2 linked regions of the Oceanicoccus sp. KOV_DT_Chl genome follow. The protein of the gene in region 2 binds, or shares a complex with, the protein of the main gene of each other region. Links are inferred from orthologs where the notes say so. Each region holds a gene or a part of one and is shown on either strand. Other genes may lie near its edges.

Region 1 (6,985 bases), on a different replicon or contig from region 2:
ATGTTGTTGCCGCATGGATATGAAGGGCAGGGTCCAGAGCACTCGTCGGCGCGGTTAGAGCGTTATTTACAATTGTGTGCTGAGCATAATATTCAGGTTTGCGTGCCAACAACGCCGGCCCAGGTGTTTCATATGTTGCGGCGTCAAGCGTTACGGCCATTGCGCAAACCATTAATCGTGATGTCACCAAAAAGTTTGTTGCGTCATAAAGATGCTGTTTCCACATTGGAGGATCTGGCTGATGGTCAATTCTATAATGTGTTGCCTGAATCAGATGAGTTACCTGCAGAGCAAATAACCCGAGTCGTCATGTGCAGCGGTAAAGTTTATTACGATTTACGCGAAGTACGTCGTGAACGGGAAATGAATCATGTGGCAATTATTCGACTGGAGCAGCTGTACCCATTTCCAGAACAAGAGTTGCAAGCCGTGTTAGCGCCTTATGCGAATTTAACCGAGATTGTCTGGTGTCAGGAAGAGCCGATGAATCAGGGCGCTTGGTACTCCAGTCAGCACCATATGCGTCGAGTCATTAATGTCCATAATTCCAGTTTATATTTGGAGTATGCGGGCCGCGATGCATCAGCTTCGCCGGCAGCGGGTTATATGGCATTGCATGTCGCCCAACAGGAAAAAGTCATTGCCGATGCCCTAGGCTTTAGCGTCCAATAACATTTTTAGCGATAGATTTTATAAAAGGAAAGAACATGACCATTGATATTAAAGCGCCAGCATTTCCTGAGTCCATTGCCGATGGCACTGTAGCGACATGGCACAAAAAGCCTGGTGAGGCGGTGTCTCGCGATGAGCTGATTGTTGACATTGAAACGGATAAAGTTGTGCTGGAGATTGTCGCGCCAGCCGATGGTGTGATTAGTGAAATTATTAAAGCCGAAGGCGAAACGGTTTTAAGTAATGAGTTGATAGGCCTTTTTGCCGCTGGTGAGGCAGGTACTGTGGCAGCTGTTGTTGAGCAGCCCGTTACTGCGGCTCAACCTCAGCCAATTACCAGTGATTTAAAACTTAGCCCAGCTGCAAGAAAGATGATCGAAGAAAATAAAGTTGAGCCTGCGGCAGTTGTTGGTACCGGTAAAGGTGGCTTGGTTACCAAAGAAGATGTGATGGCTCATTTGGCCAGTGCCCCAGTCGTCGCGCCAGTGTCAAAAGCTGTGGTAGCTGCGCCGGTGGTTGTGCTCGATGCCGGCGAAAAAATTGAAAAACGTGTACCTATGACGCGTTTGCGTAAGCGTATTGCTGAACGGTTGTTAGATGCCACCCAAAATACCGCTATGTTGACCACATTTAATGAGGTCAATATGGAGCCGGTAATGACATTGCGTAGTCAATATAAAGATTTATTTGAAAAAACCCATAATGGTGTCCGTCTTGGCTTTATGGGGTTTTTTGTAAAAGCAGCCTGTGAGGCGTTAAAGCGTTACCCTGCAGTGAATGCATCAATTGATGGTGATGATGTGGTTTATCATGGTTATCAGGATGTGGGTGTGGCAGTCTCATCTGACAAGGGGTTAGTTGTTCCTGTATTACGCGATGTTGATAATATGGGCTTGGCAACCGTCGAGAATACTATTCGCGATTTTGGTCTGCGTGCGCGTGATGGCAAATTATCGCTTGATGATATGCAAGGCGGAACGTTTACTATTACCAATGGCGGCGTGTTTGGTTCACTGATGTCTACGCCAATTATTAATCCACCACAAACAGCAATTCTGGGCATGCATAAAATCCAGGATCGGCCAATGGCGGTGAATGGCGAAGTGAAAATATTGCCGATGATGTATTTGGCATTGTCGTATGATCACCGTCTTATTGACGGTAAAGAAGCGGTGCAGTTTTTGGTAACCATTAAAGATTTGCTGGAAGATCCCGCGCGAATTTTGTTAGAAATTTAATGGTCTTCGGGTAAGTCCTGCAATCGCAAATATTACGCCGGGTGAATTTCGCAAGGCGCTGTTTCAAAATTTTATTAGGAAATTATCATGTCAAAATTTGATGTAGTCGTTATTGGTTCTGGCCCCGCTGGTTATGTGGCGGCTATTCGCGCTGCTCAACTTGGTTTAAGTGTCGCCTGTATTGAAAAGAGCACTAATAAATTGGGTAAGACTGGTTTGGGTGGTACGTGCTTAAACGTAGGTTGTATCCCTTCTAAAGCCTTACTTGATAGCTCACATAAATTTGCCGAAGCAAGAGATGATTTTAAATTTCATGGCATTGCTGCTAAAGGTGTATCCATGGACGTGGCGAAAATGATTGACCGCAAGGATAAAATTGTGGGTCAGTTGACCGGTGGTATTGGCCAGTTATTTAAGGTTAATGGTGTTAAAGAAATCAAAGGTTTTGGTAAAGTATTGGCAGGTAAGAAAGTAGAAGTGACTGCTGATGATGGTTCCGTTTCAACACTGGACGCTGAGAATATTATTATTGCTGCAGGTTCTGCGCCCATTGATATTCCGCCTGCTCCCATTGATCAGGATGTGATTGTAGATTCAACGGGCGCATTGGAATTTTTAAAAGTGCCTAAGCGTCTGGGTGTTATTGGTGCAGGCGTGATTGGTTTGGAGCTTGGCAGTGTATGGGCGCGTTTAGGCGCGGAGGTGGTAGTACTTGAGGCGCTTGACGTATTTTTGCCAGCGGTTGATCAACAAGTTGCAAAAGAAGCGCAGCGTATTTTCACCAAAAAACAAAAATTGGATATTCGTCTGGGGGCTAGAGTCACAGCTTCTGAAGTAAAAGGCGGCAAGGTCACGGTCACCTATCAGGATGCGGATGGTGAAAAGCAGGAAGTGTTTGATAAGTTGGTAGTCGCGGTCGGACGACGTCCGCAGAGTGAAAACCTGCTGGCCGCGGATAGCGGTGTGCGTTTGGTTGAGCGCGGTTTTATTTATGTTAATGATCATTGTGAAACGGAAGTGCCTGGTGTTTTTGCGGTGGGTGATATTGTTCGAGGGCCGATGTTAGCGCATAAAGGTTCCGAAGAGGGGGTGATGGTTGCAGAGCGCATCGCCGGTAAAAAAGCGGCAATGAATTATGACTGTATCCCCAGTGTTATTTACACCCATCCAGAAATTGCTGCGGTAGGGCAAACTGAAGAGCAGCTGAAAGCTGATGGCATTGAATACAAAGTCGGGGTATTCCCTTTTGTGGCCAGTGGTCGTGCATTGGCAGCGAACGATAGTGATGGCTTTGTGAAGATGATTGCGCATGCGGAGACAGATCGTATACTCGGTTGCCATATCATTGGCCCTAGCGCTGCAGATCTGGTTCAGCAGGTAGTGATTGCTATGGAATTTGGCTCCAGTGCTGAAGATATTGGCTTGACTGTGTTTGGTCATCCAACATTGTCCGAAGCTGTACATGAAGCTGCGCTGGCCGTTGAGGGGCATGCCATTCACATCCCTAATAAGAAAAAACGCTAGTGTGCTTATAATTTAATCAGTTCATTTTTCATTTGAGCATCGAAATAGTGCGGGGTGGGTCATTATGGTTCGCCCCGTATTGCATTTGCGGCCATGTCAGCTGTCTTTTGTGGCTTATAATCTTAATTTACTGAAACTTCTACATTTTTATTTGCGGTTGAGCGTGAAATTCGGGAGAATACGCCACCGAATTTAGGGCGCTAAGCTTCTCAAGCAATTTCAGGTTTTTGCCCTAATTCGAAACAGTGGTTAGCCGCTTGTTATTAGTGCGGCAGCCAACTTGAATTCACAGACCAAGATGGTAAATCAACATGAACCTTCACGAGTATCAGGGTAAACAATTGTTTGCTGAGTATGGGTTACCTGTGTCAAAGGGCTATGCCTGTGATACACCCGAGGAAGCAGCCCAAGCTGCTGATCAAATTGGCGGCGATAAGTGGGTAGTTAAAGCTCAGGTCCACGCTGGCGGCCGCGGTAAAGCGGGCGGTGTTAAGCTGGTATCGAGCAAAGACGAAATCAAAGCCTTTGCGCAACAATGGTTGGGTAAAAATCTGGTGACCTACCAGACTGACGAAAATGGCCAACCAGTTTCTAAAATTCTTGTTGAGTCTTGTACTGACATCGATCAGGAATTGTATCTGGGTGCTGTGGTTGATCGTTCTTCTCGCCGTATTGTTTTCATGGCATCTACCGAAGGTGGTGTGGAAATTGAAAAAGTAGCGGAAGAGACCCCTGAAAAAATTCTTAAAGCTGAAATCGACCCATTGACGGGCGCCCAGCCATATCAAGGTCGCGAGTTGGCTTTTAAACTGGGTCTGCAAGGCGTTCAGATCAAACAGTTTGTGACTATCTTTATGGGCTTGGCCAAATTGTTTCAGGACCTGGATCTGGCGTTGATTGAAATCAACCCGCTGGTCATTACTGACGAAGGTAATTTGCACTGTCTGGACGCTAAATTAGGCGTTGACAGCAATGCGATGTACCGTCAGCCCAAGCTAAAAGAAATGCACGATCCTTCGCAGGAAGATGCACGTGAAGCACAAGCGGCTAAGTGGGAGCTCAACTATGTTGCGCTAGACGGCAACATTGGCTGCATGGTTAACGGTGCAGGCTTGGCGATGGGTACTATGGATATCGTTAAGTTACACGGTGGCCAGCCTGCTAACTTCCTGGATGTGGGTGGCGGTGCCACTAAAGAGCGCGTATCAGAAGCGTTTAAAATTATCCTGTCTGACGATACTGTACAAGCCGTTTTGGTTAATATCTTCGGTGGTATTGTCCGCTGTGATCTAATCGCTGAGGGTATCATCGGTGCTGTTGGTGAAGTGGGCGTTGAAGTCCCTGTGGTTGTTCGTCTGGAAGGTAACAACGCTGAGCTGGGCTCAAAATTGTTGGCTGAAAGTGGTTTGAACATTATTGCTGCCAACAGCTTGAAAGAAGCTGCCGATGCAGTGGTTAAAGCAGCGGAGGGCAAATAATGAGCATCCTAATTAACAAAGATACTAAAGTCATCTGTCAGGGTTTTACTGGTTCTCAGGGTACTTTTCATTCAGAACAAGCCATTGCTTATGGTACTAAAATGGTTGGTGGTGTTACGCCAGGCAAAGGTGGACAAGAGCATTTAGGCCTGCCGGTATTTAACACCGTTGCTGACGCTGTTGCAGCGACTGGTGCTGAAGCCTCAGTTATCTATGTACCTGCGCCTTTCTGTAAAGATTCTATTTTAGAAGCGGCCAATGGCGGCATTAAATTGATCGTATGTATCACTGAAGGTATTCCAACGTTGGATATGCTGGAGTGTAAAGTGAAGTGCGATCAGCTAGGTGTGCGTTTGATCGGACCTAACTGCCCAGGTGTTATCACTCCTGGAGAATGTAAAATCGGTATTATGCCTGGTCACATTCACTTGCCTGGCAAAGTCGGTATCGTATCTCGTTCTGGTACTTTGACTTATGAAGCCGTTAAGCAAACGACTGATGCCGGTTTTGGTCAGTCTACTTGTGTTGGTATTGGTGGCGACCCAATTCCTGGTTCTAACTTTATCGATATTTTGGAAATGTTCCAGAACGATCCAGCGACTGAAGCGATTGTGATGATCGGTGAAATCGGTGGTACTGCTGAAGAAGAAGCAGCGGCTTACATCAAAGCCAACGTAACCAAGCCTGTTGTGTCTTACATTGCTGGTGTTACTGCACCTGCTGGTAAGCGTATGGGGCACGCGGGGCGATTATCTCGGGTGGTAAAGGTACTGCTGATGAGAAGTTCGCTGCGCTGCAAGATGCGGGTGTTAAGACCGTTCGCAGTCTGGCAGATATCGGTGAAGCCTTAAGTGAGATCACTGGTTGGTAAGTACTGTTGAAATAGCACAAAAAAGGATGCCTCGGCATCCTTTTTTGTTTATACAAGTTATGCGTTAAACACTTGGGCTATTTAACCTGTTCGATTTCACTAGGCCGCCAGCTTTTATTGATCCATGGTTCTAATGGGCCGTACATTCTTAGAATCATAAACCAGCTCTTACCGGGCATTGTTGCTAGCCAATTACCTGTTTTTCCATCAGGCGCTTTGGGTCCGAAAAATACATCGTAGGAGCCGTCCTGGTTTTTTTTCATGCCTTCCGTGAGGCTGCCTACGGTTGGGAACTGTTGGCTGGTTTGAAGCTGTGACCGTGTTTGTGTGTCGTACAAAGTTACAGCCCAAAAATTGTTAACGGGAACATTTGGCGGCAGATGGAGTTTGTAAGTCTTGCCACCATCGAAAGGTTTTTTGTTTGCATCAAGATAAGCCAATGCATAATCAGAGCCTGCTCCTGCCGTAGTCACAGCCATTGCAGGCGTCACGCCACCGGCGTTAAAGTAGAACAGCGTTCTTGCGTTTAGATTCATCGCGCCGTCTGCTTCGAAGGAGGTGTTTTTGTTGGCGTAGGCCATAGTCCAACCGCTGTCAGTATCGGGTAGATGGCGACACCGTCAAAGCGCGGTTGCACGGTGATTGCGCGCGAGGTGGCGTTGCCTAGTGTGCCTGCCTCTATTAGCAGTTGTTTCATTCTCGCATCGGGTTTAAAAGCCTGCCCTTTGACGATACCAATGGCGGCAATCGCCCCCCGCATTTCTGGCTCAATTGCATCCAGTGGTTCGCGTTGAATCATTTCATTGAGAATTTCAAAATAAGCCAGGTCATTGGGAAAAACGGTATTGAAAGCTTTCCCAGAGACATTGATAAATTCAGTGGCTTTGGGTTTAGCTGCGTCTTTCAGCGGATAAATTTTAAGCCCGGACTTGATGTTAGCCACTGCAGGTTCAAGCCCCTTTTTGATGGAGCCGCGCAGAAACAGAAAGTTACGATGGGTTTTAGGTTTAAGTAAAAAATAGCCACTGGGTACTTTGCCGTCATAGCCGGGGGGAGCACCAAATACTTTCCGCCTTTGCCTTTATCCGGGCCGGTAACGCCAATATTGCCGACGAATCGCTGCCAACCGTCATCGAGGAAACCCAGCATGCCAGGGGGGACTTCAATAACTGTTGGCCCGTCATTGCCGAGGTCAGTGCCTG
Region 2 (5,785 bases):
ATTAATGACTATGTTATCTACATACATTGATGAACAATGGATCCTTCTCGACATGATGCCGCAATAAATTCAGGCAAAGAAGGCAAACGGAATGAACAAAGCGAGGTTTTCAACATGCAACTATTGAAACCAATTATTATCGCCTTAACAGTGGTGCTGTTAAGTAGCACAGCTATGGCGAACGACCCACTATTTAGCAAAGGTTTGATTGCCTACCATGAAAATGATGGTAAAAAGGCTGTTAAATACTGGAAGCGTGCTGCGAAACACGACAATGTTTCGGCGATGTACAGCTTAGGACTCCTGTATTCACAAGGCAAGATAGTTAAACAAGACCTGGATGAAGCAGAAAAGTGGTTTGGCCGCGCTGCCAAAAAAGGGGTTCCTGAAGCTCAATTCCAATTAGGGCAATTAGACGCCGATAAAAACAAGTATGAGGACGCCGCAAAGTGGTATATGCGCGCGGCGAAATCTGACTATGCCAGAGCCCAGTTTGAATTAGCGCTCTACTATGAAGAAGGTAAAGGCGTTGAAAAAGATCTAGAACAAACAGAATTCTGGTTACTAAAAGCCGGAGAAAATGGTTCTGCTCCCGCCCAATTTAAATTAGTTCTGATTTACATGAAAGGCCTCGGCGTAGAACAAAATAATGCCAAAGCTTTTTATTGGGCAACTAAAGCGTCAGAGTCCGGAGACGCCAATGCAAAATACTTGCTGGGCTATATGTACTTAACTGGAACAGGCACAGTACAGAGTGATCAAATGGCGGGGATTTGGCTGGAAGACGCTTTGGATAATGGCCAGGAAAAAGCGCAGCAATTATTGGACGAATTAGAAAAACGTGCGAAAAAGCAGCTTTCGTCTATCTAACTTTTCAAGCAGACACAAAAAAGCCGTACTGAATGACTTCAGTACGGCTTTTTTACGCCAATACTTTTCTATAACACCAAACGTCGAATATCCGCTAGCAACTCACCTAAGTAAGTCATAAACCGCCCACCATCACCACCATTTATAGCCCGGTGATCATAGGACAATGCCAATGGCAGCATTTTTCTAGGTACAAACTCTTTTCCATTCCAATGCGGCTTAACCGCTAGTTTGGATATACCCAAGATTGCCACCTCTGGTGTATTCACGATAGGGGTAAACCCCTGACCGCCAATCCCGCCCAAGCTTGAAATGGTAAAACATCCGCCTTGCATTTCAGCTGGCTTTAATTTTCTGTCCTTGGCTTTTTGCGCCAGTTCGACAGTTTCTGCCGCTAAATCCCAGATAGATTTTTTATCGACATCCCGTATTACCGGTACCACCAAGCCAGCCGGAGTATCAACGGCCATCCCAATATGAACGTAATGCTTAAACACCATGTTTTCGCCATCACTATCCAGCGACGCATTGAATTTCGGGTGATCAAGCAAGGCCTTGGCACAGGCTTTTAATATAAAAGGCAATGGCGTAATTTTTACCCCTCGACGCTCAGCTTCCGCCTTCAAAGACTGACGAAAATCTTCCAAATCAGAAATATCGGCGTCATCAAACTGGGTAACATGCGGCACATTCAACCAACTGCGATGCATATTTTGGGCGGTGATTTTATGAATTTTGGTCAACGGTTCAATGGTCACGTCACCAAACTTGCTAAAATCCACCGCCGGCACTGCAGGTATACCGCTACCGCCAGAGCTGCTCGCTTTATTCGCTAAAGCCGCTTTCACATGCGCTTTTAAATCATCTTTGGAGATACGACCTTTGGGGCCACTCCCCTTAACGTCAATTAAAGGTGCGCCCAATTCTCGCGCCAAACGCCGAACGGCTGGCCCAGCGTAAATAGACGGATCAGAATCTGCGGCTGGCGGCTTCGAATCACTTGATTGCGCAGCCGGGGCAGGAGCACTGGCAACTACCGGTGGCGGCGAAGCCACGGCCTCAGCCGGAGCTGGGCTAGAAGTAGTCTCTGTAGCTGGCTCAGCGGCTGCAGCCATCACCTCCAACTTTAAAATCTCGCCACCTTCAGAGATTGTATCGCCCTCTGCTACCGCGAGTGAAATGACTTTACCTGCCATTGGCGCTGGCACTTCCATAGACGCTTTATCAGTCTCCAGCACAATAAGCGAATCACCTTCGGCCAAGTCATCGCCGACTGCAACACAAACCTCAATGACATCAACATTAGCGGCACCACCAATATCAGGCACCTTTATGGTTTGGGTAGAAGCGGCAGCTGCGTTATTTTCATTGACACTTGGTGCCACAGGTTCGGGGTCGGGTTTTACTTCTGCAGACGCTTGCACAGGGGCGTCTTCTGGTTCGGCAACAGCCTCCCCAGCCTCAACCTCCAATTCAAGAATCACATCACCCTCAGATAGCGAATCACCATCCGAGATCATGATTGCAGACACTGTCCCCGCCATAGGGGATGGCACTTCCATTGAAGCCTTATCAGACTCGAGCACAACCAACGAATCTTCAGCAGCAATCTGATCACCTACTGCCACACAAATCTCAATCACCTCGACGCCTTCTGCGCCGCCAATATCAGGCACTTTAATTATTTCTTTACTCACACGAATTTCCTGTAGTTAAGTGGCTAGACTTTTTATGCATCATTCCCATTTATATGACTCTTAGACTAACATCCCATCGGGTCCCTTTTATCGCTACTAATGCCAAATTTTTTGGCCGCATCAACGGCTACCGAAGCATCCAACTTATCTTCATCTACCAAAGATTTTAAAGCCGCCAAGACCACGAAATAACGATCTACTTCAAAGTGGTAACGCAACATTGCGCGCGTGTCAGAGCGACCAAAGCCATCAGTACCTAACACCCGATACTGGCGACGAATAAACGGCGCTATTTGCTCACCATAAGACTTCATATAATCGGTAGCGCAGATAACCGGCCCTTCACAATCCTCTAATTGCTGTGCCACATAAGACTTACGTGCAACCTTCTCTGGATTCATTAAGTTCCAGCGATCAACAGCCATACCCTCGCGACGTAACTCATTGATACTGGTCAAACTCCACACATCAGCATCAACATCATAGTCATTACGTAGAATTTCAGCAGCAGCCTGAACTTCACGTAAAATCGCGCCGCCACCCATCAACTGTACAGTATGCGTCTTGCCGTGGGTCGCCTGCTCAATTTTGTACATACCTTTGATAATGCCTTCTTCACAATTTTCAGGCATTTCAGGGTGATGATAATTTTCATTTTCAACGGTGATGTAATAAAAACAGTTCTTCTTCTCTGCATACATCTGCTGTAAACCGTGCTGAATAATCACTGCAAGCTCATAGGAGTAAGTAGGATCATAGGCGACGCAATTAGGAATCATATTAGCCATTAACAAGCTATGGCCATCCTGATGCTGCAGGCCCTCACCATTCAAAGTAGTGCGTCCTGCAGTAGCGCCCAACAAGAAACCTCGAGCCTGTGTATCACCCGCCGCCCAGGCTAAATCCATAATGCGCTGAAAACCAAACATGGAATAAAAAATATAAAACGGCACCATGGGGTAGCCGTGATTACTGTAAGAGCTCGCCGCAGCTAGCCAGGCTGAAAAAGCCCCTGCTTCGTTGATACCCTCCTCCAAAATCTGACCTTTTTTATCTTCCTTGTAATACATAATTTGATCGGCATCGTGTGGCGTATAACGCTGGCCTTGCGATGAATATATACCCAGTTGGCGGAACATCCCTTCCATCCCAAACGTGCGCGCCTCATCAGGCACGATAGGGACTACACGCTGGCCAATTTTTTTATCTTTAGTCAGGGTTGAAAGCAACCGTACAAACGCCATCGTGGTAGAAATTTCGCGCTTGCCGCTGCTCTTTAACTGTCCGCTAAAACTTTCTAGTGATGGCACTTCCAGCGCTTCAAAATCATCTTTGCGCGAAGGAATAAAACCACCTAACTCTTCCCTGCGTTTGCGCATATAAACCATTTCAGGACTATCGTCAGCTGGCTTGTAATACGGGACATTTTTTAATTCATCGTCATTGATAGGAATACCAAAACGATCGCGGAATTTTTTCAAGCTCTCGATATCCAGCTTTTTCAACGAGTGCGTTTCATTTTGCGCCTCGCCGGAATGGCCCATACCATAGCCTTTCACTGTCATTGCCAAAACCACTGTCGGGCGTTCTACCGTTTCTACCGCCTGCGCATAAGCTGCATACATTTTATAAGGGTCATGACCCCCACGATTTAGATACATAATATCGTCATCGGATAAATCTTTAACCAATTCCAACAGCTCTGGGTACTTGCCAAAAAAGTGCTCACGGGTATAAGCGCCGCCATTGGCTTTATAATTTTGCAATTCACCATCGCACACTTCATTCATGCGCTTTTTCAACAAGCCAGTTTTGTCTTTCTCTAATAGTGCATCCCAGTGGCGGCCCCAAATAACCTTGATAACATTCCAACCAGCACCGCGAAACACCCCTTCTAATTCCTGAATAATTTTGCCATTGCCACGTACCGGACCATCCAAGCGTTGCAAATTACAATTTACAACAAAAATGAGGTTATCCAGGCGTTCGCGTCCAGCCAACGCGATAGCACCCAAGGATTCGGGTTCATCACACTCGCCATCGCCCAAAAAGGCCCATACTTTACGACCACTTTGATCAAGCAGTTCACGGCTGTGTTGATACTTCATCACGTGTGCCTGGTAGATCGCCTGAATAGGGCCCAAGCCCATCGAAACAGTAGGAAATTGCCAATAATTAGGCATCAACCATGGGTGTGGATAAGAAGACAAACCATTACCACCTACTTCACGGCGGAAATTATCCAGCTGATCTTCGCTTAACCGCCCTTCCAGATAAGAGCGCGCATACATGCCAGGTGCGCTGTGACCCTGATAATAAATAAGATCGCCATGGCGATCATCATTACCTTTAAAGAAATAATTAAAACCAATATCGTAGAGAGTGGCTGCGGAAGAAAATGAGGATATGTGCCCACCCAGTCCATCATCATTATCGTTGGCACGCATCACCATGGCGAGCGCATTCCATCGAATCAATGAACGAATACGGCGCTCCATAAATAAATCACCAGGCATACGACGTTCATCCGTAGGCTTGATGGTATTGCGAAAGGGAGTAGTGATTGCAGAGGGAACCTGGCTACCGGACTGAGCTACCTCCTCCGCCATGGTCTTTAACAAGAATGTTGCCCGCTCGGGACCACCATCCTGACCAAGCACATCGGAAAGTGCTTCCAACCATTCTGCTGTTTCGATTGGATCATTGTCTTGCATAAAACTCCCCTAAAATACATGTATAAGCCAATGCCGTGCGGCTGCAGACACCGGGCTACGAATAAAGATAGAACACCGGATTAATCAACAGCGTTAGCCAAAAACCACTATTTCATTACCGGAGACAGGATTTTTGAACAGCCAAACTACCTGCACGACGTAAAAACCGGCACATCGTAGCACATTTTTTAAATAAATACTGGGAATAACTCAAGAAAATATAGCTCTATCTCACTGTATTTAATGGATAAATCTCTAAAATCGGGCCAAAAATGCCACTCATTAATCTGACAACAACACAAATTTGACCCGGTTATTTTTCAGCGCAACAGCATTCCAGTCCCCGCTGGTATTACCTCTTAAATCATCAGGGTAGGGAAATAGAGGGTTTGAGGCACCGAACGGAAGCATTTCGAGACGGATATCTTTGGTTATCGCGGCTAGATCCTGAACATACTCCGAAAACTCATCACTTTGCTCAATGGATGCCGCCAATGCTTGCGC

Evidence for each region. The genes of interacting proteins can lie anywhere in the genome.
Region 1: the proteins of aceF (region 2) and lpdA are in contact, whole or in part, in a crystal structure (PDB 1EBD), measured with the Geobacillus stearothermophilus proteins. The link is inferred for Oceanicoccus sp. KOV_DT_Chl from one-to-one orthologs. Residues at the interface, in WP_033016211.1 of Geobacillus stearothermophilus: Ile130, Ala131, Met132, Pro133, Arg136, Arg140, Glu141, Asn155, Arg157; in WP_049624544.1 of Geobacillus stearothermophilus: Pro340, Ser341, Asp344, Tyr345, Arg403, Asp406, Val408, Glu431, Ala432, Gly433, Asp438.

Annotation. Positions count from the first base shown.
Region 1 is NZ_FQLF01000007.1:27,508-34,492, reverse strand. What follows is about bases 1,294-4,214. They hold lpdA (dihydrolipoyl dehydrogenase), read left to right. Parts: upstream 1,294-1,994; coding sequence 1,995-3,434; downstream 3,435-4,214. Other genes in these bases: sucC (ADP-forming succinate--CoA ligase subunit beta), read left to right, coding at 3,746-4,214; odhB (2-oxoglutarate dehydrogenase complex dihydrolipoyllysine-residue succinyltransferase), read left to right, coding at 1,294-1,910. Outside these bases: UNITIG_RS21425 (2-oxoglutarate dehydrogenase E1 component), read left to right, coding at 1-672; more of odhB, read left to right, coding at 708-1,293; more of sucC, read left to right, coding at 4,215-4,912; UNITIG_RS24755 (DUF1214 domain-containing protein), read right to left, coding at 5,861-6,364; UNITIG_RS24750 (hypothetical protein), read right to left, coding at 6,316-6,726; UNITIG_RS24745 (DUF1254 domain-containing protein), read right to left, coding at 6,687-6,985. UniProt on the Escherichia coli protein: Lipoamide dehydrogenase is a component of the glycine cleavage system as well as of the alpha-ketoacid dehydrogenase complexes.
Region 2 is NZ_FQLF01000002.1:367,020-372,804, forward strand. Bases 254-3,182 are described here. They hold aceF (dihydrolipoyllysine-residue acetyltransferase), read right to left. Parts: upstream 2,568-3,182; coding sequence 939-2,567; downstream 254-938. Other genes in these bases: UNITIG_RS05330 (tetratricopeptide repeat protein), read left to right, coding at 254-870; aceE (pyruvate dehydrogenase (acetyl-transferring), homodimeric type), read right to left, coding at 2,633-3,182. Outside these bases: more of UNITIG_RS05330, read left to right, coding at 115-253; more of aceE, read right to left, coding at 3,183-5,281; UNITIG_RS05345 (PleD family two-component system response regulator), read right to left, coding at 5,564-5,785.